3 regions of the Paenibacillus sp. KN14-4R genome follow, and region 1 is predicted to be linked to each of the others. Evidence: a T-box and tRNA genes for the amino acid it is inferred to sense, from the RefSeq annotation. Region 1 holds a T-box; the other regions hold tRNA genes.
The links. The T-box of region 1 lies ahead of pheS (phenylalanine--tRNA ligase subunit alpha). A T-box ahead of a tRNA ligase gene usually reads a tRNA of that ligase, here a tRNA-Phe.
Positions count from the first base shown of each region.

Region 1 (9,805 bases):
CCCCTTTACGATAGGTGCGAGGTCAGGCACTTCTGATGGTACAGGTACAATTGATACGATGAATGGACATCAGATGGAAATTTCATCTGATATGAGTGTCTCAACGCTAAGCATATTTCTAAGTCGTGGATTTTGGTACTTGATGATTCTCTTGACCATGGGATGGATCTTCTGGTTACGGACTCCATTTGCCGCTCGGGCAGGTCTTCGATCGAAGTTATCGAGCTGGACATTAAATTTACAACGTGTATTATTTCTATCCACGTTAGTCGTTATTTTTACACATTTGGAAGATTTGTTGGGTGATAGTGGGTTGGATCAATTGTTCGCAGTGTTCTTCTCAACAAGCATTGGTCTGTTCTGGCTAGCTGCACTTGCACTTTCACTAATCGGTTTACTTGTTATAGGACGCTGGGCGTGGTTGGATTACCTTTGGATTATCGCTTTCCTTTTTGGCAAAAGTTTAACAGGTCATGCTGCTGCAATGGATTTAAAATGGGTAACAGTAGGGCTTAACTTCGTTCATTTGATGGCTGCATCGATCTGGGCGGGTGGATTACTCCTAGCTCTTGTCATTTGGAAGAAAGCACGTGAAGAAATGGTGGGATATTTACGATCCTTCTCAACATTTGCCTTTGTATCCTTTGTATTGCTTGCAATTACAGGTCTGAGTTCAGTTGCTCTATTTTTACCGAGTATTGAATATGTGACATACACCCAATGGGGTATTCTGATGTTGATCAAAACGGCTGTTGTGCTCCTTGTAGCTGTGACGGCATTAATCATTCGTATCACGATGCGTAAGTCACAAGAACATGCACAGTATCGTTGGCTTAAGATTGACTTTAGTCTCATGTTAATTATTGTTCTGCTAGTTGGCTTTATTACGTATCTTTCACCTACGCCTACGACCAAACCGCTCAATTGGCATCAAATGGGAGCGACGATTCATATGTCAAGCCGCATATCACCACTTCATGTTGGAGATAACACGTTCCTAACCAAAGTATGGATCCCAGAGGATGAAGGAGCTCCAAAGAAAGTTCAAATGCTGCTTCATAATCTAGATCAACCCGACTTACCTGCAATCGAAGTGCCGCTTGAGCCGTTTACAGATCCATCTTCTGCTGAGGTGTTTGATGAGTTCAAGCGATATGATTACAAAGCCGTTGGGGCGTATTTACCTTTCCGCGGAAAATGGCAGCTTGAAATTCGTGTCATGCGGGCGACAGATGATGAGAAGGTATATCAGAAGGAAACACGTGTCAATTAGAAATATGAAAAATATCATATGAAGAAGTGAAATTCATCATGTATTAAATATTGTTCATCTTGATTATACTCAAGCTATAAGAAAAAAAAGGAAGCGGAGTGTTGAAAGTGGATGATGTTCAATTTGACTCAAGCATGATGGGGAGTACGTCGATAAGCATTATTGTAGTTGTAGCGGTGCTGATCATATGGAGAAGAACGAAAGCGATGTATAAGCCAATGTCAAGGAACCCTATTAGGTTGCTTACTCCATTACTATTTTTAATTCCTGGCTTATTGTTTGTAATCGGTTCTTCTGCAAATTTAAGTGTGAATGAAATTGTATTTCCTGCGCTAATTGGTTTGGTGATGTCAATTCCACTTGTTCTTACAACTAGCTATGAGATTCGATCGGACGGCCATATTTATGCAAAGAAAAGTGCGGCGTTCTTCATCACCTTTTTAGCGATATTGTCACTTCGCTTCTTCCTTCGGAATTATATTCAAGGCATGGACCCGAAAAACTTCATGGCCGTCGTGTTACTTATGGGGGTATGCTATCTTGTACCTTGGCGAATTGCTTCTTTCATGAAATTTCGTAAGATCCTTGCGCAAAGTGATGGTGGAGCAACACCAATCACGAATATTAGATATTAGTTATTAAAATCGTAAATTTTGCCTTCAAAAATAAATAAGTTCGCAAGAACATCAAAAAACCTTCATCATCGCAAGTTCACGGTTTCGTGGCTGCGCTGCAGAAGGTTTTTTTTGATAGATGAAAGTATAGAAAATGCTCTTACCTTGGAGCAAGGAGAGTATTTAATTTTTTACTAGTGAACCACAGTGTAGCTACGAGCAAAAAAATGACGGCGATTTTTAAAGGATTATGGAATAAATTCATAATATCTGCACCTACATACGAGACGATGAAGACCATTACGGCTTTTCCGAATGTCATCGCGATCAGAAATGAGCGTACAGGCATTCGAGCAATACCGGCTGCAAAATTAATCGTAGCTGAAGGTCCAATTGGGAAGCAGCATAAGATGAACACATAGCTGAATGCATTTTGCTGAATCCAGTGAATGCTTTTCTGAACTTTAGGTTTTTGTGCAATTTTTTGAATCAGACGATGTCCAGCTAACTTTCGGAAGATAAGAAATCCGACAAAAGCTCCACCAATCGCTCCGATCCATGAAAAGATGAACCCTTGCCATAACCCGAATGCAGCAGCATTAAAGGCAATAAGTGCAAATAAGGGTAGCGGAGGAACAAATGCTTTAAGAAAACCAGCTAATAGTGCTGGGAAAGGTCCAAAGGAACGGTAGCTCTCTAGGAGAGTCTGAAAATTTTGTTCTGTAAAAAATCCTTGCGCCATCTCCATGATTGCTAGATGCCTCCTCATCTAAAAACGACATACCACGTTTATAGAATACTAGAATAACATGAAAGATCAAGTGACGACGCTTCAATTAGTGGCAAAAAAGGTAAGAATAAACCATTTCAATAAGAGGGCAGATGGAGTCAGCAAAAGCTGCGCAAGTAAAGTTCCTGCTAATCGAGAAATAAGAATGAGCCCAAACATTTTGTTTAAAGTTTCGATATCTGTCTTACCTGTAAGTGCACGATCCGTGGCAACTGCTAGCTGAGGGTCGACGAACATGGCAAAGATGATTGTCGCAACGCCATTTACAAGTCCAGATGACATGTTTGCTGTCGTTTGATATTCAGGAATAAGGAGTCCTGTGTACATGGCAGCCAAAACACCAACGGTATAAATGGCAGTAACAATGCAGTTGAGCAGCAGCAATCGCTTCGGTAAACCACCGATTCGTAATCGAAGGAGCATGTTCAATCCGGGTATTCGAATATGTTTTTTCATACGCTTGATATTCCCGAATGTGACAGTATGGCGAATCATCTCAAAAACCGAACCTGTTAGTTCGAGTTTGGCAATTAATCTAGCTGATATGAACACAAGTGTTGGGAAAAGTAGCAGAGCGAGTAGTGTTCCGATTGAAGCGGAGAAAAGAATCGTACGCAGCGGCAGGACGATATCATCGATTCTTCCATGCTTGGCATCATCAATAATGCCTGCAGTTAGTATGCCTTGGAACAAATTAGAAGTACGTGACAATATAACCACAACGCCCGCCAAGGAAAGCGAAACGGCAATTTTGCCGATTCGAATTCCTGCCAGGCGGATTGCATAAGATGAGGTATCAATCGCGTGAACCATCATTGTAAATATCGAAATCAGGAATAGTTGCTGACTCAATGGAATTCTCCTTTTTACGTCACATCAATGGTGATCTAGCGCAAAGGAGTTTATGACGTACAGCAGTGTTGTTTGCTTCGTCTATTCTTTCCAAGCTTGAGGGTGGTTGTCTGCTACATATTTGGCTGCAGCTGCATTGGCCTCGACTTGAGCGGGATTCTTGCAGCCTGGAATTACCGCGGTTACAGCAGGATGCTTCAAGCACCATGCCAATGCCCAAGTTGCCATATCCATACCTTCAGGCACTTCTTGCTCTTGCACTTCCTTTGCAAGCTGTAATTGACGATTAACCAGTTCGGCATCCTTACGATTACGAACATCGGAGCTGTCGAACACCGTTCCCGGCTTGTATTTGCCGCTTAAGAATCCACTTGCAAGTGGAACGCGAGCTAGTACGCCAAGATCCTGTTCCTGACTGGAAGGGAATACACGCTCCTCAGGTACTCGATCCAGACGGTTATAGACAACTTGGATCGCTTCAGAACCAACTTTTGTGGAAGCTGCTGTTTGGTGTAGATTATCGTTACTGCCGATAGACGTGCCGAGATGACGAATTTTGCCTGCTTGCTTTTGTTTATCAAGCATGGTCCATAGCTCATCATTATTGAACATTTCATCTGTGCCAGAATGGAATTGATACAGATCAATGTAATCTGTACGCAGGGCAAGTAGGGAAGCATCGAGTTGTTCAAGCACTTGTGTGGAGGACCACTCTTGTGAACGTTCGAATAAGTTTGTAAAATGGTGCCCAAACTTCGTTGCTACGACCCAGTCCTCACGTTTGCGGCGTGATAAATAGTCACCAATCAGCTTCTCCGATAAATGATCGCCATAGCATTCAGCCGTATCGATCAGATTAATACCAAGTTCCCCAGCACGGTCGAGAATAGCATCTACTTCATCTTGAGAAAAAGATTGTCCCCATTCGCCGCCAAATTGCCATGTGCCTACTCCGATGACGGAGATTTTTAATTGTGTTTTACCGAGTCTACGAAAGATCATATTACCACTCCTTCTGGTTTATTCTATGTTCATTAAACGCTAATTAGGTAAGCCTGTCAAAATCAAGTTGTAATAATTTGGATGCATTATAAGTGTTGCGTAACGAATGAATTCATGTTAAGATATTTTTTGTCTTCACAATACATAACAGATTTTATTTACGGGACGTAGCTCAGCTTGGTAGAGCACCTGGTTTGGGACCAGGGGGTCGCATGTTCAAATCGTGTCGTCCCGACCACTTTCGTATCTGTTAGACGCATTTTATATGCGGGTGTAGTTCAATGGTAGAACTTCAGCCTTCCAAGCTGATAGCGTGGGTTCGATTCCCATCACCCGCTCCAATAATTGTAACCGACAAGTCTCAGCGATGGGGCTTTTTTTTATGCATTTTTATATGGGAAAAGAGGTTGTTACTTGCTAGCTTTACGCTAATGAAGAACAACCTCTTTTTAAATGGGAACCTTGCCATAATTATTATTCTTACATAATGCTAATCGATCTGCCATTCACTTTAACATCAACCTTCAATACATCAGAGAAGAAAGCGAGTGGCACGTACATTTTACCCTCTTGAATGGTTGGTGCTGTTCCAAGTGGAAATGCAGCCATTTTTGCAATGAAATATTGATCTTTATCGACGGTTATGGAAGTCCAGATCGCATCTTTATGAAGATCGACGCTTTGTTTTTCTTCATTCCAATTAATCGCAAATCCGAGCTTGGAAGCAACAGCGCGAAGTGGAATCATCGTCACGCCTTTTTCGTTGGTGAAGATGGATGCATCGTCCAAGGCAAGCTCCTTGCCGCTTACTGTAATAACTTTTGCTGCGGATTGTTTGGCAATTGGAATGCGGAATTCAGGAGTGCCTGACGAATAAGGCGCGATTTCGTATACATTAAATGTGATCACAGCATCGCCTTTGTTCACGAAAAATAATGTCGTATCCGTAATACCTTTAAATCCTAGATCTCCTGCAAAATATTTCTCAGGATTTTTAGCAATATCCGCTTTGATATGCTGATCTGCCACTTGCTTGTAATTGTCGCTTAATAGGTTTTTAAGTTCGAGTCGCTTAGCTTCGTCTGCATTTAGAACATTGTATGTATCAATTCGCGGCAAACCATGGGCACCGCCCGTATACACACTTGTGAGCAAGCGAAGGGAGAGAATGCTCTGATCGGCTTGATTTCCATCAGATTTAACCTCATAGGTTGAATCCAAGGTGTAAGGGCGCACTTTCAAGCCTTCCTTTGCAAAATCGGCAAAATCAGTTTCTGCTTGCTTCTTCAAACTTTCCAAATCTTTCATTGCCGTACGTTCAATAATATCGTTGAGTTGATCCTGATATTTTTTATCTTTCATCCCGGAAATAACAGGGACACTCAGATTGACTTCAAATTTATCTGTTTTTTCTTTGATGGATTTAGTCGTAACCTTGACGAGTTGTTGCTCTTTTGCCGAAATTGGTGTGACGGCTTTTTGTTCGGATACCGGAGGTGTGCTGCTTGCCCATGTTGTTGTAGATGCAGAAGCGAGTAGACAGCAACCTGCAAGGCTTAGTGATAATAACTTGAATGGTATTTTCATCATTTTCCCTCCAAATTGTGGTTGATGGTCTTATTATGAATCTTTTACATCTGAGAAGGATTACAAATTGGTTAATTTTTCTGATTGATTCTTGGCTTGATTCCTGCAATCCTTTTGCATATAATAACATTTAATTAAATATTTAAGAAATGCGTTGACGGAGAAGAGTAAGCAGTACATCCCCACAGGGAGGTTACGCCACAGATTGAGAGCGTACCCAGGGAAACAGGCTGCCCAAGTTCACTCCTGAGCAGACCTTTGAATGAGCATGTTGGAAATGTGCTTTATTAGAGGGAACCGGATGACAATCCGTTATGAATGATGGAATGAAGAGAGATGTTGATCCGCTTATGGAGAAGCGTCTAATCAGGGTGGTACCGCGAGCTTGCTCGTCCCTATTTAGGGATGTGTGAGCTCTTTTTTGTGTGATATAGAGGTGTATTTTTAGAGGAGGGAATTGTATGAAGGAACGTTTAGAGGCGTTAAAAGTAGCTGCATTAGAACTTTTATCGGAAGTAGTAACCCCTCAAGAATTGAATGATCTAAGGGTGAAGTATTTAGGGAAAAAGGGTCCACTTACCGAAATTTTGCGTGGTATGGGGAGCTTAAGTGCGGAGGAGCGTCCGATTATTGGTCAAGTAGCCAATGAAGTCCGTGAAGCGATTGCAGCGATTATCGCTGAGAAATCCGAGTACTTCGAGCGTTTAGAGACAGAAGGTCGACTACAAGCGGAGACGCTTGACGTTACATTGCAAGGCAGACCGTCCACACAAGGTGCGGTTCATCCACTGAATAAAGTGATTCAAGAAATTGAGGATATCTTCATTGGAATGGGCTATACAGTTGCTGAGGGTCCAGAGGTTGAGCGTGACTACTACAACTTTGAAGCGTTGAACTTACCGAAGGATCACCCTGCTCGTGATATGCAGGATTCATTCTACATTACAGATGAAGTACTGCTTCGTACACACACATCACCGGTTCAAGTTCGCACAATGGAGAAGCTTCAAGGTGAGGTTCCTGTCAAAATTATTTGTCCAGGTCGCGTATATCGCCGTGATGATGACGATGCAACGCACTCCCATCAGTTCACGCAAATTGAAGGTCTTGTAATTGACCGTAACATTCGGATGAGCGACTTGAAAGGTACACTACTTCAATTCGTACGTGAAATGTTCGGTGAACATACTGAAATTCGCCTGCGTCCGAGCTTCTTCCCATTCACAGAGCCAAGTGCTGAAGTTGATGTGACATGCTGCATGTGTAAGGGTGAAGGCTGCCGCGTATGTAAGCAAACGGGTTGGTTAGAAATTTTGGGTTCCGGTATGGTTCACCCACGTGTACTTGAGATGGCGGGTTATGACCCGAAAGAATATAGCGGTTTTGCATTTGGTATGGGTGTAGAGCGTATTGCGATGTTGAAATATGGCATCGAGGACATCCGTCATTTTTATACGAATGATCTGCGTTTCTTGAAGCAGTTCGTACATCTATAGGATCGGGGAGGAGTAGAAGCATGAAAGTATCATATAAATGGTTGTCGGAGTATGTGGACGTTAGTGGATATACGGCAGAAGAACTTGCGGAGAAGCTTACACGCTCTGGTGTTGAAGTCGATGTTGTAGAAAATCGCAATCAAGGTGTGACAGGTGTCGTTGTTGGTTATGTCAAAACGAGAGAGAAGCATCCAGATGCAGATAAACTTAGTGTATGTACGCTAGATGTTGGCCAAGGAGAAGATCTACAAATCGTCTGTGGTGCTAAAAACGTGGATGCCGGACAAAAAGTACCTGTAGCGGTTGTGGGTGCTGTATTGCCTGGCGATTTCAAAATCAAGCGTGCCAAGCTGCGCGGCGTGGAGTCACAAGGTATGATCTGCTCGGCGAAAGAGCTTGGTTTGAACGAGAAGATGCTTCCTAAAGAGCAACAAGAAGGCATCCTTGTATTACCTGAGTATACAGAAGTCGGTGCATCCATTCTAGATGTACTTGCTATTGATGATAAGGTGCTTGAACTTGATCTTACACCGAATCGTTCAGATTGCCTAAGTATGCTTGGAGCAGCTTATGAAATAGCGGCAATTATCGGTCGTGAAGTGAAACTTCCTCGTTCTGAGGGTGCAGCTTGTTCAAGTCATGTAAAAACGGCTGAGAAAGTTGCAGTAACGATTGGTTCAGATGAGCTATGCTCACACTACACAGCTCGCCTAATCGAAGGTGTTCAGGTAACAACCTCTCCGCTTTGGCTGCAAAATCGCTTGATGGCTGCTGGTGTCCGTCCAATCAATACAATCGTAGATATTACGAACTATGTCATGCTTGAATACGGTCAACCTCTACACGCATTTGATGCGGATAAGATCGCAGGTGATCGTATTGATGTTCGCTTGGCTCAACCAGGTGAGAAGCTTGTGACACTTGATGATGTAGAACGTGAATTAGAACCGCATATGCTGCTGATTGCAGATATTGAGAAGCCGATTGCGCTTGCAGGTGTAATGGGTGGCGCAAATAGCGAAGTATCCAGTGGCACAACACGCATTTTACTGGAATCCGCTAAATTCTCGGGCAGTTCTGTTCGCCGCACATCTCGTCAGCTTGGCTTGCGTTCGGAAGCAAGTCTACGTTTTGAAAAAGAAGTGAATCCAGAAGCCGTTATTCCGGCCTTGAATCGTGCAACTGCGTTAATCGCACAGCTTGCAGGCGGAAATGCTGCCGAAGGAATCGCTGAGGCACGCACAACGGAGCATAAACCCGTATCCATTGAGCTTCCATTAAGTAAAGTAAATGGATACTTGGGAACGGAATTAACACTTGCTCAAGTAACAGAAATTATGGGACGTTTGCATTTCTCCTATGATGAAACAAGTAACGAGTCGATCCTCGTGCATGTACCAAGCCGCCGTGGCGACATCACACGTGATGTTGATTTGATCGAGGAAGTGGCGCGTCTTTATGGTTATGACAACATCCCAACTACATTGATGTCGGGTGTGACTACACCAGGTTCACTTACACGTGAGCAGCAAATTCGTCGCACGATGCGTAACATTTTGACACAAAGCGGTGTAGATGAAGTGATCACATACTCACTTGCACATCCAGACCAGAACGTACAACTTCCTGGAATGTACCCAGCGGCTAAACATATTCCGCTTGCAATGCCGATGAGTGAAGATCGATCAACGCTTCGTACGTCATTATTACCGAATTTGCTTGATACAGTCGTTTATAACCGTAATCGTAACAATGATGACTTGTCTCTATTCGAAATGGGTAAAGTATTCGTTACGGATGAGTCGGAGCTAACTTCATTACCTCAAGAGAAGTTAATGTTAGCTGTTGTTATGACAGGTAAACGTCATGCTGATCACTGGATGCAAAAACCGGCTAAAGTTGATTTCTATGATTTGAAAGGTGTATTCGAGCGTGTGATCTCTTACCTTGGGATTACAGGTGTTCAGTTCGAAGCTGCACAGCCAGAAGGGTTCCACCCAGGTCGTACTGCTGCAATTTCAGTAGTAGATAAGGAACAAACGAAACGTGTAATCGGTCGTATGGGACAATTGCACCCATCCCTTCAGAATCAAAAAGATCTGGAAGATACGTATGTTCTTGAGGTTGAAGTAGAGCCGCTAATCGAAATGGCTGATTTCACAATTGCTTATTCTATGCTTCCGCGTTACCC
Region 1 covers NZ_CP197466.1:3,387,303-3,397,107, reverse strand. Annotated here, with positions in the region: gene ACSBOP_RS16610 (copper resistance CopC/CopD family protein) at 1-1,273, shown strand, start outside; gene ACSBOP_RS16605 (CcdC protein domain-containing protein) at 1,381-1,908, shown strand; gene ACSBOP_RS16600 (TVP38/TMEM64 family protein) at 2,048-2,635, opposite strand; gene ACSBOP_RS16595 (lipid II flippase family protein) at 2,720-3,529, opposite strand; gene ACSBOP_RS16590 (aldo/keto reductase) at 3,611-4,531, opposite strand; tRNA gene ACSBOP_RS16585 (tRNA-Pro) at 4,693-4,769, shown strand; tRNA gene ACSBOP_RS16580 (tRNA-Gly) at 4,799-4,872, shown strand; gene ACSBOP_RS16575 (stalk domain-containing protein) at 5,012-6,121, opposite strand; T-box leader at 6,264-6,518, shown strand; gene pheS (phenylalanine--tRNA ligase subunit alpha) at 6,580-7,614, shown strand; gene pheT (phenylalanine--tRNA ligase subunit beta) at 7,635-9,805, shown strand, end outside.

Region 2 (9,805 bases), 1.9 Mb from region 1:
CCTTTTTCATGCAAATGTCGCAAATTTGGTGAAATTACACTTTCATTGATATTTCCTCAATTTTGTATTAGCATTAATCCCTATGCATCATGAGGAAGGAAAGGGTTGGAACTACTTTATTCTGGTGCATACTGATATCTAAGACAAACCGAAGGAGCGTTTTTATTTATGACAACTATAGACATGCCTGCACTGATATTATTAGCCTTTGCCGGACTTGGCATTATAAGTAGCAACGCTACGGTTACTATTGCCATGCTCGTTTTACTTCTGCTTCGAATTACCAATCTACAGCAAGCTTTTCCTTGGCTCGAAAAACATGGCATTACGATCGGGATCATCATCTTAACCATTGGCGTCATGACACCTTTAGCAAGTGGAAAAATATCTCTACAAACCATCATACAATCTTTTTTCCACTGGAAATCCATTCTTGCCATTATTATCGGTGTACTTGTCTCCTATTTAGGAGGTCGTGGCGTACTGCTCATGGGCAATCAGCCAACCGTTGTCGCGGGATTGCTGATTGGTACAGTACTAGGTGTCGCACTCTTCCGTGGTGTTCCTGTTGGTCCTCTAATTGCGGCAGGTATCCTGTCCTTAATAATTGGTAAGCAATAAACTCATACTACCTGTAAGTCATAATTTTAAAAAGGTGCTTACATATGAGATCCATCCTCCAAATCTATACAAATGACCTTAATGGTATAATGAAAAATTGGGTCGTACTCGTGATCATTTCCGGGCTCGTTATTTTAGCTCCCTTATATGCTTGGTTCAATATCGCAGCTTCTTGGGACCCTTATGGAAGTACAAGTGGGCTGCTTGTTGCGATTGTCAACGACGATAAAGGGACAACCATTCAAGGGAAAGACGTGAATATCGGTAATGAAATTGTTAATTCCTTAAAAGAAAATAATCTGCTGGGTTGGAGGTTCGTAGACCGAGCAGAGGCGCAGTCAGGTGTCGAGCATGGCAAATATTACGCAAGCATTGACATTACCCCTGATTTCTCCGAAAAAATAGCTACTATCCTAACTAATGACCCCGTTAAGCCTGAACTCATCTATAGTGTAAATGAAAAAATCAACGCGGTTGCTCCTAAAATTACGGCTACAGGAGCTTCCGGCATTGCCGAACAGATCAGTAAAAATTTTGTTAAAACAGCAACTACTACGATCTTCACCCTATTTAATGAATTAGGTGCCGATATTCAGCAAAACCTCCCTAGCATTGAAAAAGTAAAGCAAATCGTTTTTAAGCTTGAAAGTGAGTTCCCACAAATTAAAGAAATCATCAACCTTGCCTTAACAGATGCGGGTAAAGCCCAACGTCTTGTCAGTAATATTCAAGATAATTTACCTACGATCGAACGGTTATCCAAAAACGGGCAAGAGATGTCATCTGACTTCTTAAACTTTTCAAATAAGGCCGAAGATGCACTGGTCAAAGCCGGTCCTGGTATCAAACAAGATTTAACCATGCTCCAGGAAATTGCATCTTCAACGGAAGACATCACTTCATTACTGATGAACAGTGATATTAAACCGGAAAAAGCTATTCCTACTGCAAAATCTATAAGTGAAAGACTCGGCCTCGCAGGTAAAGCCGTAGATGGTATTGTAGGCTTCTTAAATCGTCTGCAAACAATGGGAGGCAATAATAAACTAGCAAGCGCGATAGACTCACTAAACGGTGTTAAAAATAAATTTAATGAACAACAAAATAATATCCAAAAGATTATTTCATTAATTGAGCAAGGTAAAAAGCCAACAGAAGCCTTAATAAACAACGTCAACCAACTTTCCAAGCAATTAAAACAAGATTTAGGTGGGGTTATTGATGGTTTTGATACTACAATCATGCCTGCCATTCAAAATGCAATCGACAAATCCAAATCCATTGCTAAAGATGTAGGAGATATCCTAGCACAAGCACAAAAGAGTCTGCCAGATGTCACTAGCTTACTTTCTGATGCCGCTAAAGGAATTGATTTAGGGAAAGATGAGTTAGCAAAAGTTCAAAAAGACTTACCTGATATCGAGCGTAAAATACATCAACTTGCTAATAAAATTCGTGAGTTCGAAAACAGTGCAGACATAAAAGAAATTATTGATCTGCTCAAGCACGATATTAAGAAGCAAAGTGACTTTTTTGCCGAACCTGTCCTTTTAAAGGAAAATAAAATATTCCCAATGCCCAACTATGGCTCCAGCATGTCTCCTTTTTTTACAACCCTTTCGTTATGGGTCGGTGCATTATTACTCATTTCTCTTTTATCTGTAGATGTACATCAACCAAGTGCTAATTATAAGAGCTATCAAATATTCTTTGGGCGGTTCCTTACTTTCCTAATGATTGCTCTATTACAAGCCCTTGTAGTAACGCTAGGTGACATTTATATTCTAGAAACGTATGTCGTCCATAAAGGATTCTTTATTTTATTTGCACTTTTTAACAGTACAGTATTCACACTTATCATTTATACGATGGTTTCAATTTTCGGTGATGTAGGTAAAGCACTTTGTATCGTCTTGTTGGTATTGCAAATTTCCGGTTCAGGTGGAACATTCCCCATTCAAGTGACGCCGCCATTTTTCCAAGCAATCTATCCCTTCTTGCCATTTACTCACGCTATTAACATCATGCGCGAAGCAGCTGCAGGCATATTGTGGGATGTTGTTGCAAAGAATTGTATCATTCTTATCATCTATGGTAGTTTAATGATTTTGCTTGGTGTTGCACTCAAGAAAAGTATTAATAAGTTCACCGCGAAGTTTAAAAAAAGGCTTAAAAGCAGCGACCTCATACATTAACTTCTACATTCAATTGAGTTAAATGGATTGGTTATTTTGCCCTCACGATTTTGAGTCGCGCATACTATTCGGAAGATAGCAGAAGATAAGTTCAAGAAGAGGAATCTAATAACTGCGAAAAGCCTTGTTAAATCAAGTTTTTTTGCGCAAGCCCCGTAAATGCTCGTGCCAACTGAAGTTCTTACTGAAAAGTTGAAATGTTAAATTAAATATGCTAGAATACTGTCAAATATGAAACGGGAGTTGAGGAGAATAATGTAAAATTTCTTGCTTAAATTACGAAAGGTAAAACAAAAAATTGTTTTATTCTTTGTAGAGCAAGAAAGTTACTTATTCTTTTCACTCAAATAAAATAACATTTTATCTACCCCATTATTTGGGTTAGCTTTTAACATTGTTTATTTGAGCTACAAGAAAGGTAACTTTCTTGTAGCTTTTTATTTTTTGGATGGAGGAAATTGCCATGTCTTTAATCAATGTGTCTGACCTAACCTTTGCTTATGAGGGTAGTTACGACAACATCTTCGAAAACGTTAGCTTTCAAATTGATACAGATTGGAAATTAGGTTTTACTGGAAGAAACGGTCGAGGAAAAACAACCTTTCTGAATCTGCTACTTGGTAAATATGATTACAGTGGAACCATCTCAGCAAATGTCAGTTTTGAATACTTTCCTTTTCAAGTTAAACACAAGGAACTTAATACCCTGGATGTTATCGACGAAATTTATCCTGACTACGAGTATTGGCAGATCGTACGCGAACTGTCTTTGCTGAAGGTGTCAGAGGATGTGTTATATCGGCCGTTTGAAACCATGTCAAACGGGGAGCAAACAAAAGTATTATTAGCAACCTTGTTTTTGAAGGAAAACAGTTTTCTGCTTATCGACGAGCCAACTAACCATTTGGACATTCACGCACGGAAACTGGTTAGCGATTATCTCAAAAAAAAGAAAGGATTTATTTTGGTTTCACACGATCGAGCATTTCTAGATAACTGTGTAGATCACATTCTTTCTATAAACAAAACTCATATTGAGGTTCAAAACGGTAATTTCTCGGATTGGTGGGAGAATAAACAAAGACAGGATAATTATGAGTTAGCTGAAAACGACAAACTACGGAAAGATATTAAACGGCTGTCTGAAGCTTCAAAGAGAACGAGTAACTGGTCTCACGAAGTAGAAAAAACAAAAAACGGCACTCGAAACTCCGGTTCAAAAGTCGATAAAGGATATATCGGACACAAGGCCGCCAAAATGATGAAACGCTCGAAATCGATTGAACAGAGACAGCAATCCTCAATTGAGGAAAGTTCCAAACTTTTGAAAAATATCGAAAGCGCGGAGAGTTTGAAAATTACTCAACTTACCTATAATAAAAAGTTGATGGTCGAATTAGAGAATGTTTCAATTCATTACGTAGAACACACAGTATGCAACGACGTAACCTTTACCATTGAACAAGGAGAACGTATTATACTTGCAGGTCCAAACGGTTCAGGGAAATCAAGTATTCTCAAGCTGATTCTTGGCGAGGAGATTCCTTTTACAGGAACGTTTCGCAAAGGTAGTCAACTAAAAATTTCATATGTCTCACAAGACACCTCTCATTTGCAAGGTAACTTAACAGATTTTGCAAGCAAGAACGAGATTGATGAGAGTTTGTTCAAAGCGATTTTAAGAAAACTCGATATTTCGCGCATACAATTTGAAAAAGATATGTCTTCATTCAGCGGCGGACAGAAGAAAAAGGTATTAATCGCAAAGAGCTTATGCGAGAAAGCACATCTCCATGTATGGGACGAACCGTTAAACTTTATTGATGTCATTTCCCGTATCCAACTCGAAGAATTATTGCTGGAACATTCCCCGACAATAATTTTTGTTGAGCATGACAGCGAATTTTGTAAAAATATCGCCACTAAAATTGTGAATCTGTAATGTAATTTTATGCTTATTTTATCTCAGGAGGTTGGAATAAATGTTTAGGTGACATTTACATTCTAGGCACGTATGTCGTCCATAAAGGATTATTTAACAGTACGGTATTCACTCTTATTATGTATACGATGGTTTCAATTTTCGATGATGTTGGTAAAGCACTTTGTTTGGTGTTGCACTCAAAAAAGTATTAATAAGTTCACAGCGAAGTTTAAAAAAAGCTTAAAAGCAGCGACCTCATTCATTAACTTCTACATTCAATTGAGTCAATTGGATAGGTCATCTAGCTTACCATCTAACACAAAAAAATAAGCCTTGATGATCATGAATTAAATGATCATCAAGGCTTATTGCTGTAATGCCGGTGAAGGGACTCGAACCCCCACGGTTTCCCTCACGATTTTGAGTCGCGCGCGTCTGCCAATTCCGCCACACCGGCTTGCCAAAAAATAATGGCGCGCCCTGAGAGATTCGAACTCCCGGCCTTTTGATTCGTAGTCAAACGCTCTATCCAGCTGAGCTAAGGGCGCAAAATCTGTGTTGTTAATAAATGGTGCCGAAGACCAGACTTGAACTGGTACGGTAGTCACCTACCGCAGGATTTTAAGTCCTGTGCGTCTGCCGATTCCGCCACTCCGGCGAGTTAATAAAGATTATGGAGGCGCCACCCAGACTCGAACTGGGGGTAAAGCTTTTGCAGAGCTCTGCCTTACCACTTGGCTATGGCGCCACTATCTTTGGAAATGGAGCGGAAGACGGGATTCGAACCCGCGACCCTCGCCTTGGCAAGGCGATGCTCTACCCCTGAGCCACTTCCGCATATATATACTGGGGATATAGGATTTGAACCTATGCATGACGGAGTCAAAGTCCGTTGCCTTACCGCTTGGCTAATCCCCACTATTGTCTTGAAAAAATGGGGCGGACGAGGGGAATTGAACCCCCGAATGTCGGATCCACAAACCGATGCGTTAACCACTTCGCCACGACCGCCACGAAATTTCAGGAAAAATAATTGGCAGGGGCAGCAGGAATTGAACCCACACCAAAGGTTTTGGAGACCTTTGTTCTACCTTTAAACTATGCCCCTATAAATGGTGGAGGCTGATGGATTCGAACCACCGAACTCGAAGAGAGCAGATTTACAGTCTGCCGTGTTTAGCCACTTCACTAAGCCTCCGGAAGAAAATACCTATGGTGCCGTCGAGAGGACTTGAACCCCCAACCTACTGATTACAAGTCAGTTGCTCTACCAGTTGAGCTACAACGGCATATTATTAAGAATGGTGGCTCGGGACGGAATCGAACCGCCGACACGAGGATTTTCAGTCCTCTGCTCTACCGACTGAGCTACCGAGCCTCACATTTAGGCCCATTATGCATAATTAATGCATATTTTGAAAGATAAATGGCGGAGCTGACGAGATTCGAACTCGCGGTCTCCTGCGTGACAGGCAGGCATGTTAGGCCTCTACACCACAGCTCCACATTAGGTTTCTCATGAAGAGAATTTGGTTGCGGGGGCAGGATTTGAACCTGCGGCCTTCGGGTTATGAGCCCGACGAGCTACCGAGCTGCTCCACCCCGCGTTATTATTGAAATATAAATGGTGGAGGCTAACGGGATCGAACCGCTGACCCTCTGCTTGTAAGGCAGATGCTCTCCCAGCTGAGCTAAGCCTCCGTAATGTTGGTGACCCGTAGGGGATTCGAACCCCTGTTACCTCCGTGAAAGGGAGGTGTCTTAACCCCTTGACCAACGGGCCTTGCTAACTTGATTGAAAATAATCTGGCGGAGAGAGAGGGATTCGAACCCTCGAGACGCTTGTGACGCCTACACGATTTCCAATCGTGCTCCTTCGGCCAGCTCGGACACCTCTCCATATGGCTCCCCGAACAGGGCTCGAACCTGTGACAACACGATTAACAGTCGTGTGCTCTACCAACTGAGCTATCAGGGAATACTTAACTATTATACAGGGTTTATTCCCTGAAAACTAGTAGCAAAACGAAGGTAAATCATGGTATTTAGATAAGCCCTCGACCGATTAGTATTGGTCAGCTCCACACATTGCTGCGCTTCCACCTCCAACCTATCAACCTCGTCGTCTACAAGGGGTCTTACTAATTGGGAAATCTCATCTTGAGGGGGGCTTCGCGCTTAGATGCTTTCAGCGCTTATCCCCTCCGTACATAGCTACCCAGCGGTGCTCCTGGCGGAACAACTGGTACACCAGCGGTACGTCCATCCCGGTCCTCTCGTACTAAGGACAGCTCCTCTCAAATTTCCTACGCCCACGACAGATAGGGACCGAACTGTCTCACGACGTTCTGAACCCAGCTCGCGTACCGCTTTAATGGGCGAACAGCCCAACCCTTGGGACCTACTTCAGCCCCAGGATGCGATGAGCCGACATCGAGGTGCCAAACCTCCCCGTCGATGTGGACTCTTGGGGGAGATAAGCCTGTTATCCCCAGGGTAGCTTTTATCCGTTGAGCGATGGCCCTTCCATGCGGTACCACCGGATCACTAAGCCCGACTTTCGTCCCTGCTCGACTTGTTGGTCTCGCAGTCAAGCTCCCTTATGCCTTTGCACTCTTCGAATGATTTCCAACCATTCTGAGGGAACCTTGGGACGCCTCCGTTACTCTTTAGGAGGCGACCGCCCCAGTCAAACTGCCCACCTGACACGGTCCCTCTACCGGTTATACGGTAGTAGGTTAGAACTCCGATACGATCAGGGTGGTATCCCAACGTTGCCTCCACCTAAGCTGGCGCTCAGGCTTCTAAGGCTCCCACCTATCCTGTACAGATCGTACCAAAGTTCAATATCAAGCTGCAGTAAAGCTCCATGGGGTCTTTCCGTCTTGTCGCGGGTAACCTGCATCTTCACAGGTATTAAAATTTCACCGGATCTCTCGTTGAGACAGCGCCCAAGTCGTTACGCCATTCGTGCGGGTCAGAATTTACCTGACAAGGAATTTCGCTACCTTAGGACCGTTATAGTTACGGCCGCCGTTTACTGGGGCTTCGGTTCACAGCTTCGGGATTGCTCCCTAACCACTCCCCTTAACCTTCCAGCACCGGGCAGGCGTCAGCCCATATACTTCGCCTTACGGCTTCGCATAGACCTGTGTTTTTGCTAAACAGTCGCTTGGGCCTTTTCACTGCGACCCCCTCGAGCTATTCACTCTACCGGGGTACCCCTTCTCCCGAAGTTACGGGGTCATTTTGCCGAGTTCCTTAACGAGAGTTCTTCCGCGCGCCTTAGAATTCTCTTCTCACCCACCTGTGTCGGTTTACGGTACGGGCACCTTGACCTGACTAGAAGCTTTTCTTGGCAGTGTGAAATCATGACCTTCGGTACTTTAAGTTTCCCTCCCCATCACAGCCCAGCCTTATCGATGTGCGGATTTGCCTACACATCAGCCTCACTGCTTGGACGAGCATATCCATCGGCTCACGTCACTATCCTACTGCGTCACTCCATCGTTCATAACGGTTTTTGGTGGTACAGGAATTTGAACCTGTTGTCCATTCGACTACGCCTTTCGGCCTCGCCTTAGGTCCCGACTTACCCTGAGCGGACGAACCTTCCTCAGGAACCCTTAGGTTTTCGGCGGACAAGATTCTCACTTGTCTTTTCGTTACTCATACCGGCATTCTCACTTGTGTACGCTCCAGCTGTCCTCACGATCAACCTTCACTGCTGTACACAACGCTCCCCTACCCAAACAGAAATTCATCTGTTGTCATAGCTTCGGTGGTGTGTTTAGCCCCGTTACATTTTCGGCGCAGAGTCACTCGACCAGTGAGCTATTACGCACTCTTTAAATGATGGCTGCTTCTAAGCCAACATCCTGGTTGTCTTTGCAACTCCACATCCTTTCCCACTTAACACACACTTGGGGACCTTAGCTGATGATCTGGGCTGTTTCCCTCTTGACAATGGATCTTAGCACTCACTGTCTGACTCCTGGATATAAGTATGTGGCATTCAGAGTTTGACTGAACTTGGTAACCCTTGGGGGGCCCCGCATCCAATCAGTGCTTTACCTCCACTACTCTCTTTCCAAGGCTAGCCCTAAAGCTATTTCGGGGAGAACCAGCTATCTCCGAGTTCGATTGGAATTTCTCCGCTACCCCCACCTCATCCCCGCATTTTTCAACATGCGTGGGTTCGGGCCTCCAGTGCGTGTTACCGCACCTTCACCCTGGACAGGGGTAGATCACACGGTTTCGGGTCTACGTCTACATACTAAAATTCGCCCTATTCAGACTCGCTTTCGCTGCGGCTCCGGCTTATCACCTTAACCTCGCATGCAAACGTAACTCGCCGGTTCATTCTACAAAAGGCACGCCATCATCCCTTAACGGACTCTGACTTTTTGTAAGCGCACGGTTTCAGGTTCTTTTTCACTCCCCTTCCGGGGTGCTTTTCACCTTTCCCTCACGGTACTGCTTCACTATCGGTCGCTAGGGAGTATTTAGCCTTGGCAGATGGTCCTGCCAGATTCCGACGGGGTTTCACGTGTCCCGCCGTACTCAGGATCCGTCTAGGAATTTCGCTCACTTTTGGCTACAGGGCTGTTACCTTTTATCGCAGACCTTTCCAGATCTCTTCGCCTAGCAAGCTATTTCCATGTTGACGTCCTACAACCCCAAAGAGCAAGCTCTTTGGTTTGGGCTAATCCGCGTTCGCTCGCCGCTACTGACGGAATCACTTTTGTTTTCTTCTCCTCGAGGTACTTAGATGTTTCAGTTCCCTCGGTATACCTCCTCTGCAGCTATGTATTCACTGCAGGGTAACTGTGCATTACCACAGCTGGGTTCCCCCATTCGGACATCCCCGGATCAAAGCCTGCTTACGGCTCCCCGAGGCATTTCGTCGTTCGCCACGTCCTTCTTCGGCTCCTAGCGCCTAGGCATCCTCCGTGCGCCCTTATTAGCTTATCTTATTGTAATTAGACCAAAGTCTTCTTACGGATCAACTAAATAGGCAATTCTTATGAAACATAAGAATGCTTTAGATGTTCGATGATTTTCC
Region 2 covers NZ_CP197466.1:924,587-934,391, reverse strand. Annotated here, with positions in the region: gene ACSBOP_RS04545 (DUF441 domain-containing protein) at 169-621, shown strand; gene ACSBOP_RS04540 (YhgE/Pip family protein) at 732-2,816, shown strand; gene ACSBOP_RS04535 (Lsa family ABC-F type ribosomal protection protein) at 3,280-4,758, shown strand; tRNA gene ACSBOP_RS04530 (tRNA-Leu) at 5,118-5,197, opposite strand; tRNA gene ACSBOP_RS04525 (tRNA-Arg) at 5,212-5,288, opposite strand; tRNA gene ACSBOP_RS04520 (tRNA-Leu) at 5,310-5,398, opposite strand; tRNA gene ACSBOP_RS04515 (tRNA-Cys) at 5,415-5,488, opposite strand; tRNA gene ACSBOP_RS04510 (tRNA-Gly) at 5,503-5,577, opposite strand; tRNA gene ACSBOP_RS04505 (tRNA-Gln) at 5,587-5,658, opposite strand; tRNA gene ACSBOP_RS04500 (tRNA-His) at 5,676-5,751, opposite strand; tRNA gene ACSBOP_RS04495 (tRNA-Trp) at 5,775-5,848, opposite strand; tRNA gene ACSBOP_RS04490 (tRNA-Tyr) at 5,854-5,938, opposite strand; tRNA gene ACSBOP_RS04485 (tRNA-Thr) at 5,954-6,029, opposite strand; tRNA gene ACSBOP_RS04480 (tRNA-Phe) at 6,043-6,118, opposite strand; tRNA gene ACSBOP_RS04475 (tRNA-Asp) at 6,168-6,244, opposite strand; tRNA gene ACSBOP_RS04470 (tRNA-Met) at 6,271-6,347, opposite strand; tRNA gene ACSBOP_RS04465 (tRNA-Val) at 6,366-6,441, opposite strand; tRNA gene ACSBOP_RS04460 (tRNA-Glu) at 6,449-6,523, opposite strand; tRNA gene ACSBOP_RS04455 (tRNA-Ser) at 6,548-6,639, opposite strand; tRNA gene ACSBOP_RS04450 (tRNA-Asn) at 6,643-6,718, opposite strand; rRNA gene ACSBOP_RS04445 (23S ribosomal RNA) at 6,786-9,714, opposite strand.
Region 2: it encodes a tRNA-Phe, which carries the amino acid that the T-box ahead of pheS (phenylalanine--tRNA ligase subunit alpha) is inferred to sense. The anticodon was not compared.

Region 3 (9,805 bases), 1.0 Mb from region 1:
TGCGAATCGGGGTTAAGCCCCAACCTTAAACACCAGACTTAAAAGACCGCCTGCGCGCGCTTTACGCCCAATAATTCCGGACAACGCTTGCCCCCTACGTATTACCGCGGCTGCTGGCACGTAGTTAGCCGGGGCTTTCTTCTCAGGTACCGTCACCTAAAGAGCAGTTACTCTCCTTAGCGTTCTTCCCTGGCAACAGAGCTTTACGATCCGAAAACCTTCATCACTCACGCGGCGTTGCTCCGTCAGACTTTCGTCCATTGCGGAAGATTCCCTACTGCTGCCTCCCGTAGGAGTCTGGGCCGTGTCTCAGTCCCAGTGTGGCCGTTCACCCTCTCAGGTCGGCTACGCATCGTCGCCTTGGTGAGCCATTACCTCACCAACTAGCTAATGCGCCGCAGGCCCATCTGTAAGCAACAGGTTACCCCGTTTTTCTTGACCCTCTCATGCGAGAAGACCACTTATTTGGTCTTAGCTACCGTTTCCGGTAGTTATCCCAATCTTACAGGCAGGTTGCCTACGTGTTACTCACCCGTCCGCCGCTAAGCTATTCCCGAAGGAATAACTCCGCTCGACTTGCATGTATTAGGCACGCCGCCAGCGTTCGTCCTGAGCCAGGATCAAACTCTCCATTAAAGACTTTTCCGAAGGAAAATGTCTGATGTGAGCTGATTGCTCAAAATTTACTTACTAGCTTTGTCTTAATCATTCACCCGAAAGTGACAATCTCGACATTTGAGATTTTACAATCTCTTTATATTCATTCACTCGTTGTTCAGTTTTCAAAGGACAATTCTTTTCTTGTTGTCTTCCGTTTTAGCGGCGACAACTTTTATATCATATCATGCTTTCAGTGTTTATGTCAACATGTTTTTGATATTCTTTTTTAAAAGTTTAAATGGTCGGGACGACACGATTTGAACATGCGACCCCCTGGTCCCAAACCAGGTGCTCTACCAAGCTGAGCTACGTCCCGATATAATTTTATTGAAAAAATGGCGCGCCCTGAGAGATTCGAACTCCCGGCCTTTTGATTCGTAGTCAAACGCTCTATCCAGCTGAGCTAAGGGCGCATATTACATAATACTTTTAAAAAGTGGAGCGGAAGACGGGATTCGAACCCGCGACCCTCGCCTTGGCAAGGCGATGCTCTACCCCTGAGCCACTTCCGCATTTTGGTGCGCGTAGAGGGACTTGAACCCCCACGGTCGCCCGCTAGATCCTAAGTCTAGTGCGTCTGCCAATTCCGCCATACGCGCACACTGTGTAATTCATGGTGAGCCATGAAGGACTCGAACCTTCGACACCCTGATTAAAAGTCAGGTGCTCTACCAACTGAGCTAATGGCTCTTATTAAGTTAAATGGGGCGGACGAGGGGAATTGAACCCCCGAGTGTCGGATCCACAAACCGATGCGTTAACCACTTCGCCACGACCGCCACAATCATGCTTAGCATGAGCACTACAAGCGTAGTTCATACCAAGTATTAATTATTTTAAAAAATGGTGGAGGCTGATGGATTCGAACCACCGAACTCGAAGAGAGCAGATTTACAGTCTGCCGTGTTTAGCCACTTCACTAAGCCTCCGGAAAAACTATGGTGCCGTCGAGAGGACTTGAACCCCCAACCTACTGATTACAAGTCAGTTGCTCTACCAGTTGAGCTACAACGGCATATTATTAAGAATGGTGGCTCGGGACGGAATCGAACCGCCGACACGAGGATTTTCAGTCCTCTGCTCTACCGACTGAGCTACCGAGCCTCATACACTTTATAGATAAGTATCTACTATAAAGATAATGGCGGAGCTGACGAGATTCGAACTCGCGGTCTCCTGCGTGACAGGCAGGCATGTTAGGCCTCTACACCACAGCTCCATAATATTTTATTGTATAAATGGTGGAGGCTAACGGGATCGAACCGCTGACCCTCTGCTTGTAAGGCAGATGCTCTCCCAGCTGAGCTAAGCCTCCGAAATATGGTGACCCGTAGGGGATTCGAACCCCTGTTACCTCCGTGAAAGGGAGGTGTCTTAACCCCTTGACCAACGGGCCTTATATGGCTCCCCGAACAGGGCTCGAACCTGTGACAACACGATTAACAGTCGTGTGCTCTACCAACTGAGCTATCAGGGAAAATTGATTAGTATAGAGAATAAAAACCACCACTACGTGATGTGAATGGTGGTTTCGTTCGCTCGGCGACGTCCTACTCTCCCAGGACCCTTCGGTCCAAGTACCATCGGCGCTGGAAGGCTTAACGGTCGTGTTCGGGATGGGTACGCGTGGTTCCCTTCCGCCATCGCCACCAAACTAGCTTTTATTTAAAAAAGCGACCAAGGCTTGTACCTTGAAAACTAGATGCGAATTGAAGAGTAAAGATAGGGTTTACGAAGTCTGATCTTCGTAATGTTTTAGATAAGCCCTCGACCGATTAGTGTTGGTCAGCTCCACACATTGCTGCGCTTCCACCTCCAACCTATCAACCTCGTCGTCTACAAGGGGTCTTACTAATTGGGAAATCTCATCTTGAGGGGGGCTTCGCGCTTAGATGCTTTCAGCGCTTATCCCCTCCGTACATAGCTACCCAGCGGTGCTCCTGGCGGAACAACTGGTACACCAGCGGTACGTCCATCCCGGTCCTCTCGTACTAAGGACAGCTCCTCTCAAATTTCCTACGCCCACGACAGATAGGGACCGAACTGTCTCACGACGTTCTGAACCCAGCTCGCGTACCGCTTTAATGGGCGAACAGCCCAACCCTTGGGACCTACTTCAGCCCCAGGATGCGATGAGCCGACATCGAGGTGCCAAACCTCCCCGTCGATGTGGACTCTTGGGGGAGATAAGCCTGTTATCCCCAGGGTAGCTTTTATCCGTTGAGCGATGGCCCTTCCATGCGGTACCACCGGATCACTAAGCCCGACTTTCGTCCCTGCTCGACTTGTAGGTCTCGCAGTCAAGCTCCCTTATGCCTTTGCACTCTTCGAATGATTTCCAACCATTCTGAGGGAACCTTGGGACGCCTCCGTTACTCTTTAGGAGGCGACCGCCCCAGTCAAACTGCCCACCTGACACGGTCCCTCTACCGGTTATACGGTAGTAGGTTAGAACTCCGATACGATCAGGGTGGTATCCCAACGTTGCCTCCACCTAAGCTGGCGCTCAGGCTTCTAAGGCTCCCACCTATCCTGTACAGATCGTACCAAAGTTCAATATCAAGCTGCAGTAAAGCTCCATGGGGTCTTTCCGTCTTGTCGCGGGTAACCTGCATCTTCACAGGTATTAAAATTTCACCGGATCTCTCGTTGAGACAGCGCCCAAGTCGTTACGCCATTCGTGCGGGTCAGAATTTACCTGACAAGGAATTTCGCTACCTTAGGACCGTTATAGTTACGGCCGCCGTTTACTGGGGCTTCGGTTCACAGCTTCGGATTGCTCCTAACCACTCCCCTTAACCTTCCAGCACCGGGCAGGCGTCAGCCCATATACTTCGCCTTACGGCTTCGCATAGACCTGTGTTTTTGCTAAACAGTCGCTTGGGCCTTTTCACTGCGACCCCCTCGAGCTATTCACTCTACCGGGGTACCCCTTCTCCCGAAGTTACGGGGTCATTTTGCCGAGTTCCTTAACGAGAGTTCTTCCGCGCGCCTTAGAATTCTCTTCTCACCCACCTGTGTCGGTTTACGGTACGGGCACCTTGACCTGACTAGAAGCTTTTCTTGGCAGTGTGAAATCATGACCTTCGGTACTTTAAGTTTCCCTCCCCATCACAGCCCAGCCTTAATGATGTGCGGATTTGCCTACACATCAGCCTCACTGCTTGGACGAGCATATCCATCGGCTCGCGTCACTATCCTACTGCGTCACTCCATCGTTCATAACGGTTTTTGGTGGTACAGGAATTTGAACCTGTTGTCCATTCGACTACGCCTTTCGGCCTCGCCTTAGGTCCCGACTTACCCTGAGCGGACGAACCTTCCTCAGGAACCCTTAGGTTTTCGGCGGACAAGATTCTCACTTGTCTTTTCGTTACTCATACCGGCATTCTCACTTGTGTACGCTCCAGCTGTCCTCACGATCAACCTTCACTGCTGTACACAACGCTCCCCTACCCAAGTAGAAATCTTGTTTCTACATGTCATAGCTTCGGTGGTGTGTTTAGCCCCGTTACATTTTCGGCGCAGAGTCACTCGACCAGTGAGCTATTACGCACTCTTTAAATGATGGCTGCTTCTAAGCCAACATCCTGGTTGTCTTTGCAACTCCACATCCTTTGCCACTTAACACACACTTGGGGACCTTAGCTGATGATCTGGGCTGTTTCCCTCTTGACAATGGATCTTAGCACTCACTGTCTGACTCCTGGATATAAGTATGTGGCATTCAGAGTTTGACTGAACTTGGTAACCCTTGGGGGGCCCCGCATCCAATCAGTGCTTTACCTCCACTACTCTCTTTCCAAGGCTAGCCCTAAAGCTATTTCGGGGAGAACCAGCTATCTCCGAGTTCGATTGGAATTTCTCCGCTACCCCCACCTCATCCCCGCATTTTTCAACATGCGTGGGTTCGGGCCTCCAGTGCGTGTTACCGCACCTTCACCCTGGACAGGGGTAGATCACACGGTTTCGGGTCTACGTCTACATACTAAAATTCGCCCTATTCAGACTCGCTTTCGCTGCGGCTCCGGCTTATCACCTTAACCTCGCATGCAAACGTAACTCGCCGGTTCATTCTACAAAAGGCACGCCATCATCCCTTAACGGACTCTGACTTTTTGTAAGCGCACGGTTTCAGGTTCTTTTTCACTCCCCTTCCGGGGTGCTTTTCACCTTTCCCTCACGGTACTGCTTCACTATCGGTCGCTAGGGAGTATTTAGCCTTGGCAGATGGTCCTGCCAGATTCCGACGGGGTTTCACGTGTCCCGCCGTACTCAGGATCCGTCTAGGAATTTCGCTCACTTTTGGCTACAGGGCTGTTACCTTTTATCGCAGACCTTTCCAGATCTCTTCGCCTAGCAAGCTATTTCCATGTTGACGTCCTACAACCCCAAAGAGCAAGCTCTTTGGTTTGGGCTAATCCGCGTTCGCTCGCCGCTACTGACGGAATCACTTTTGTTTTCTTCTCCTCGAGGTACTTAGATGTTTCAGTTCCCTCGGTATACCTCCTCTGCAGCTATGTATTCACTGCAGGGTAACTGTGCATTACCACAGCTGGGTTCCCCCATTCGGACATCCCCGGATCAAAGCCTGCTTACGGCTCCCCGAGGCATTTCGTCGTTCGCCACGTCCTTCTTCGGCTCCTAGCGCCTAGGCATCCTCCGTGCGCCCTTATTAGCTTATCTTGCGATCAACTAACTAGGCTGTTCTTATGAAACATAAGAACGCTTTAGATGATTGATGTTTTCAGTTACTGAAAACATCTTCCTATGCTTTACTTCTTCGTTTCGCTATCTAGTTTTCAAGGAACAAGGTTTTCGAAAGGCTATTGGCCTTTCAAAACTGAACACGAGTGAATGAATGTGATCCGAAGATCTGTATTTGAATGTTTCCGTTGCAGGAAACGATTCTCCATAGAAAGGAGGTGATCCAGCCGCACCTTCCGATACGGCTACCTTGTTACGACTTCACCCCAATCATCTACCCCACCTTCGGCGGCTGGCTCCCTTGCGGGTTACCCCACCGACTTCGGGTGTTGTAAACTCTCGTGGTGTGACGGGCGGTGTGTACAAGACCCGGGAACGTATTCACCGCGGCATGCTGATCCGCGATTACTAGCAATTCCGACTTCATGCAGGCGAGTTGCAGCCTGCAATCCGAACTGAGATCGGCTTTTTAGGATTCGCTCCAGATCGCTCTTTCGCTTCCCGTTGTACCGACCATTGTAGTACGTGTGTAGCCCAGGTCATAAGGGGCATGATGATTTGACGTCATCCCCACCTTCCTCCGGTTTGTCACCGGCAGTCATCCTAGAGTGCCCACCATTACATGCTGGCAACTAAGATCAGGGGTTGCGCTCGTTGCGGGACTTAACCCAACATCTCACGACACGAGCTGACGACAACCATGCACCACCTGTCTTGAATGTTCCGAAGAAGGACTCTATCTCTAGAGTTTGCATTCAGATGTCAAGACCTGGTAAGGTTCTTCGCGTTGCTTCGAATTAAACCACATACTCCACTGCTTGTGCGGGTCCCCGTCAATTCCTTTGAGTTTCAGTCTTGCGACCGTACTCCCCAGGCGGAATGCTTAATGTGTTAACTTCGGCACCAAGGGTATTGAAACCCCTAACACCTAGCATTCATCGTTTACGGCGTGGACTACCAGGGTATCTAATCCTGTTTGCTCCCCACGCTTTCGCGCCTCAGCGTCAGTTATAGGCCAGAAAGTCGCCTTCGCCACTGGTGTTCCTCCACATCTCTACGCATTTCACCGCTACACGTGGAATTCCACTTTCCTCTCCTACACTCAAGTCTTCCAGTTTCCAGTGCGAATCGGGGTTAAGCCCCAACCTTAAACACCAGACTTAAAAGACCGCCTGCGCGCGCTTTACGCCCAATAATTCCGGACAACGCTTGCCCCCTACGTATTACCGCGGCTGCTGGCACGTAGTTAGCCGGGGCTTTCTTCTCAGGTACCGTCACCTAAAGAGCAGTTACTCTCCTTAGCGTTCTTCCCTGGCAACAGAGCTTTACGATCCGAAAACCTTCATCACTCACGCGGCGTTGCTCCGTCAGACTTTCGTCCATTGCGGAAGATTCCCTACTGCTGCCTCCCGTAGGAGTCTGGGCCGTGTCTCAGTCCCAGTGTGGCCGTTCACCCTCTCAGGTCGGCTACGCATCGTCGCCTTGGTGAGCCATTACCTCACCAACTAGCTAATGCGCCGCAGGCCCATCTGTAAGCAACAGGTTACCCCGTTTTTCTTGACCCTCTCATGCGAGAAGATCACTTATTTGGTCTTAGCTACCGTTTCCGGTAGTTATCCCAATCTTACAGGCAGGTTGCCTACGTGTTACTCACCCGTCCGCCGCTAAGCTATTCCCGAAGGAATAACTCCGCTCGACTTGCATGTATTAGGCACGCCGCCAGCGTTCGTCCTGAGCCAGGATCAAACTCTCCATTAAAGACTTTTCCGAAGGAAAATGTCTGGTGAGCTGATTGCTCAAAATTTACTTACTAGCTTTGTCTTAATCAATCACCCGAAAGTGACAATCTCGACTGTTTGAGATTTTACAATCTCTTTATATTCATTCACTCGTTGTTCAGTTTTCAAAGGACAATCTCGCTTTTCAGCTTCGCGCCGTTTTAGCGGCGACTTGATTAATATACCACATCTTCACTACTCATTGCAAGTGTTTTTTTATCTTTTTTAAATCAACACTTGTATAATGTTTCGTTCGGAAGCCGCTTTCTTACTGGCGGATAACAAATATATCATGGCGTAGTACTAGAGTCAAATCATAAAATATGGTAATTGACTATCTAATAAAAATAAAGGAGCAAGTGCAATTATGCACCTGCTCCTAAGTAACTCATGCCTATGAGTAAATCTTAATCAATGAAGTCTTCCTCTTCACCGTCTGCATCTGTCTCTTCGTTTTTCTTCACGCGTGCTACTGTCGATACTTCATCATCTTCTCTAATATTAATGACTTTAACACCTTGTGTGTTACGTCCCATAATAGAAATCTCCGACATGCCCGTACGAATAATCGTTCCTGAAGCTGTGATGATCATTAGATCTTCATCTTCACGAACAACTTTGAGACCGACAACGTGTCCGTTTTTCGGTGTTACATTGAGAGTCTTAATACCTTTACCACCACGTGATTGGATACGGTAGTCCTCAACAGGCGTTCTTTTACCAAAGCCCTTAGATGTAACAATTAGAACGGTATCATCTACATTTACGATATCCGTATCAATCACATAGTCATCTTCACTTAGCTGAATTCCTTTTACCCCTGTGGCAGTACGACCCATTGGACGCACATCACTCTCAGCGAAACGGATCGAAATCCCTTGTTTCGTTGCCATAATCAATTCTTGTTTGCCATCTGTTAATTTAACACCAATTAATTGATCATCTTCACGAAGGTTAAGTGCAATTAGACCTACTTTACGGATATTGACGAAATCGATGAGTGGAGTCTTTTTAACAACCCCTTGTTTCGTACCGAAGAACACATAGTGCTCTTGATCAAACTCCTCAACTGGAATAACCGCACTGATCTTCTCACCTTGCTCAATTTGGATCAAATTAATGATCGGTGTACCTCGTGCTGTACGTCCTAGAGCTGGAATTTCATAAGCTTTGAGACGATACACCTTACCTTTATCCGTAAAGAACATTAGGTAGTGATGTGTATTTGTCACAAAAAGATGCTCCACAAAATCATGCTCTTTGGTATCCATACCTACAACACCACGACCACCTCGTTTTTGCGAACGGTAAGTGGTAACAGGTAGACGCTTGATATATCCTGTGTGGGAGATCGTAATAACGACATCTTCTCTCGGAATAAGATCCTCGTCTTCGATGCTTTCCTCACCAATTGTAATCTCACTGCGTCTTGGATCGTTGTATTTATCTTTTATTTCATTTAACTCATCGCTAATAATGCTAAGAATTCTTTGCTCATCCGCTAGGATATCTTTTAAATCAGCGATTATCCGCATTAATTCTGCATATTCGTTCTCTATCTTCTCACGTTCCAAGCCAGTTAGGCGCTGTAAACGCATATCGAGAATCGCTTGTGCTTGCTCATAACTTAAACTGAAAGTTTGGATGAGTCCTTCACGTGCTTGCTCCGCTGTCTGCGAGCGACGAATAAGAGCAATCACTTCATCCAGATGATCAAGCGCAATACGTAACCCTTCAAGGATATGAGCGCGAGCTTCTGCTTTGCGTAATTCAAATTCCGTACGGCGACGAATAATCTCACGTTGATGCACCAAGTAATGACTCAAAATCTCTTTGAGATTTAATACTTTTGGCTGACCATTAGCAAGTGCGAGCATAATAATACCGAAATTACTTTGCATCGCTGTTTGCTTATATAGATTGTTCAATACTACGCTCGGATTTACATCACGACGCATTTCGATGACGATACGCATACCATTACGGTCTGATTCATCTCGAAGGTCACTGATACCTTCAATTTTTTTATCGCGAACAAGTTCTGCGATCTTCTCTACTAGACGCGCCTTGTTGACTTGATAAGGAAGCTCACTGACGATAATTCTAGCTTTACCGCCCACTTCTTCAATCTCAGCTTTGGCACGCATCGTCACAGAACCGCGCCCTGTTGAATAAGCTTGTTTAATTCCTTCTCGACCCAAAATATAACCGCCTGTTGGGAAGTCAGGACCCTTAATTGCACTCATGAGTTCAAGTGGTTGAATATCAGGATTTTCAATTAACAGCTGAATGCCATCAATGACTTCGCCTAAATTGTGAGGGGGAATATTCGTTGCCATACCAACTGCAATCCCAGACACACCATTGACTAGTAAGTTTGGAAAACGCGATGGCAAAACAACAGGTTCTGTCTCTTCTCCATCGTAGTTTCCTACAAAATCAACTGTATCCTTATTCAGATCACGAAGCATTTCCATTGCAATCTTTGATAATCTAGCTTCTGTATAACGCATGGCAGCAGCAAAGTCACCATCAATCGAACCAAAGTTACCATGCCCATCAATAAGCATGTAACGAAGAGAGAAGTCCTGCGCCATCCGTACCATCGTTTCATATACGGCTGAATCACCGTGAGGATGATACTTACCAATTACTTCACC
Region 3 covers NZ_CP197466.1:4,256-14,060, reverse strand. Annotated here, with positions in the region: rRNA gene ACSBOP_RS00115 (16S ribosomal RNA) at 1-636, opposite strand, end outside; tRNA gene ACSBOP_RS00110 (tRNA-Pro) at 900-976, opposite strand; tRNA gene ACSBOP_RS00105 (tRNA-Arg) at 997-1,073, opposite strand; tRNA gene ACSBOP_RS00100 (tRNA-Gly) at 1,098-1,172, opposite strand; tRNA gene ACSBOP_RS00095 (tRNA-Leu) at 1,177-1,259, opposite strand; tRNA gene ACSBOP_RS00090 (tRNA-Lys) at 1,275-1,350, opposite strand; tRNA gene ACSBOP_RS00085 (tRNA-His) at 1,364-1,439, opposite strand; tRNA gene ACSBOP_RS00080 (tRNA-Tyr) at 1,505-1,589, opposite strand; tRNA gene ACSBOP_RS00075 (tRNA-Thr) at 1,600-1,675, opposite strand; tRNA gene ACSBOP_RS00070 (tRNA-Phe) at 1,689-1,764, opposite strand; tRNA gene ACSBOP_RS00065 (tRNA-Asp) at 1,803-1,879, opposite strand; tRNA gene ACSBOP_RS00060 (tRNA-Val) at 1,900-1,975, opposite strand; tRNA gene ACSBOP_RS00055 (tRNA-Glu) at 1,982-2,056, opposite strand; tRNA gene ACSBOP_RS00050 (tRNA-Asn) at 2,062-2,137, opposite strand; rRNA gene rrf (5S ribosomal RNA) at 2,198-2,314, opposite strand; rRNA gene ACSBOP_RS00040 (23S ribosomal RNA) at 2,416-5,346, opposite strand; rRNA gene ACSBOP_RS00035 (16S ribosomal RNA) at 5,579-7,125, opposite strand; gene gyrA (DNA gyrase subunit A) at 7,553-9,805, opposite strand, start outside.
Region 3: it encodes a tRNA-Phe, which carries the amino acid that the T-box ahead of pheS (phenylalanine--tRNA ligase subunit alpha) is inferred to sense. The anticodon was not compared.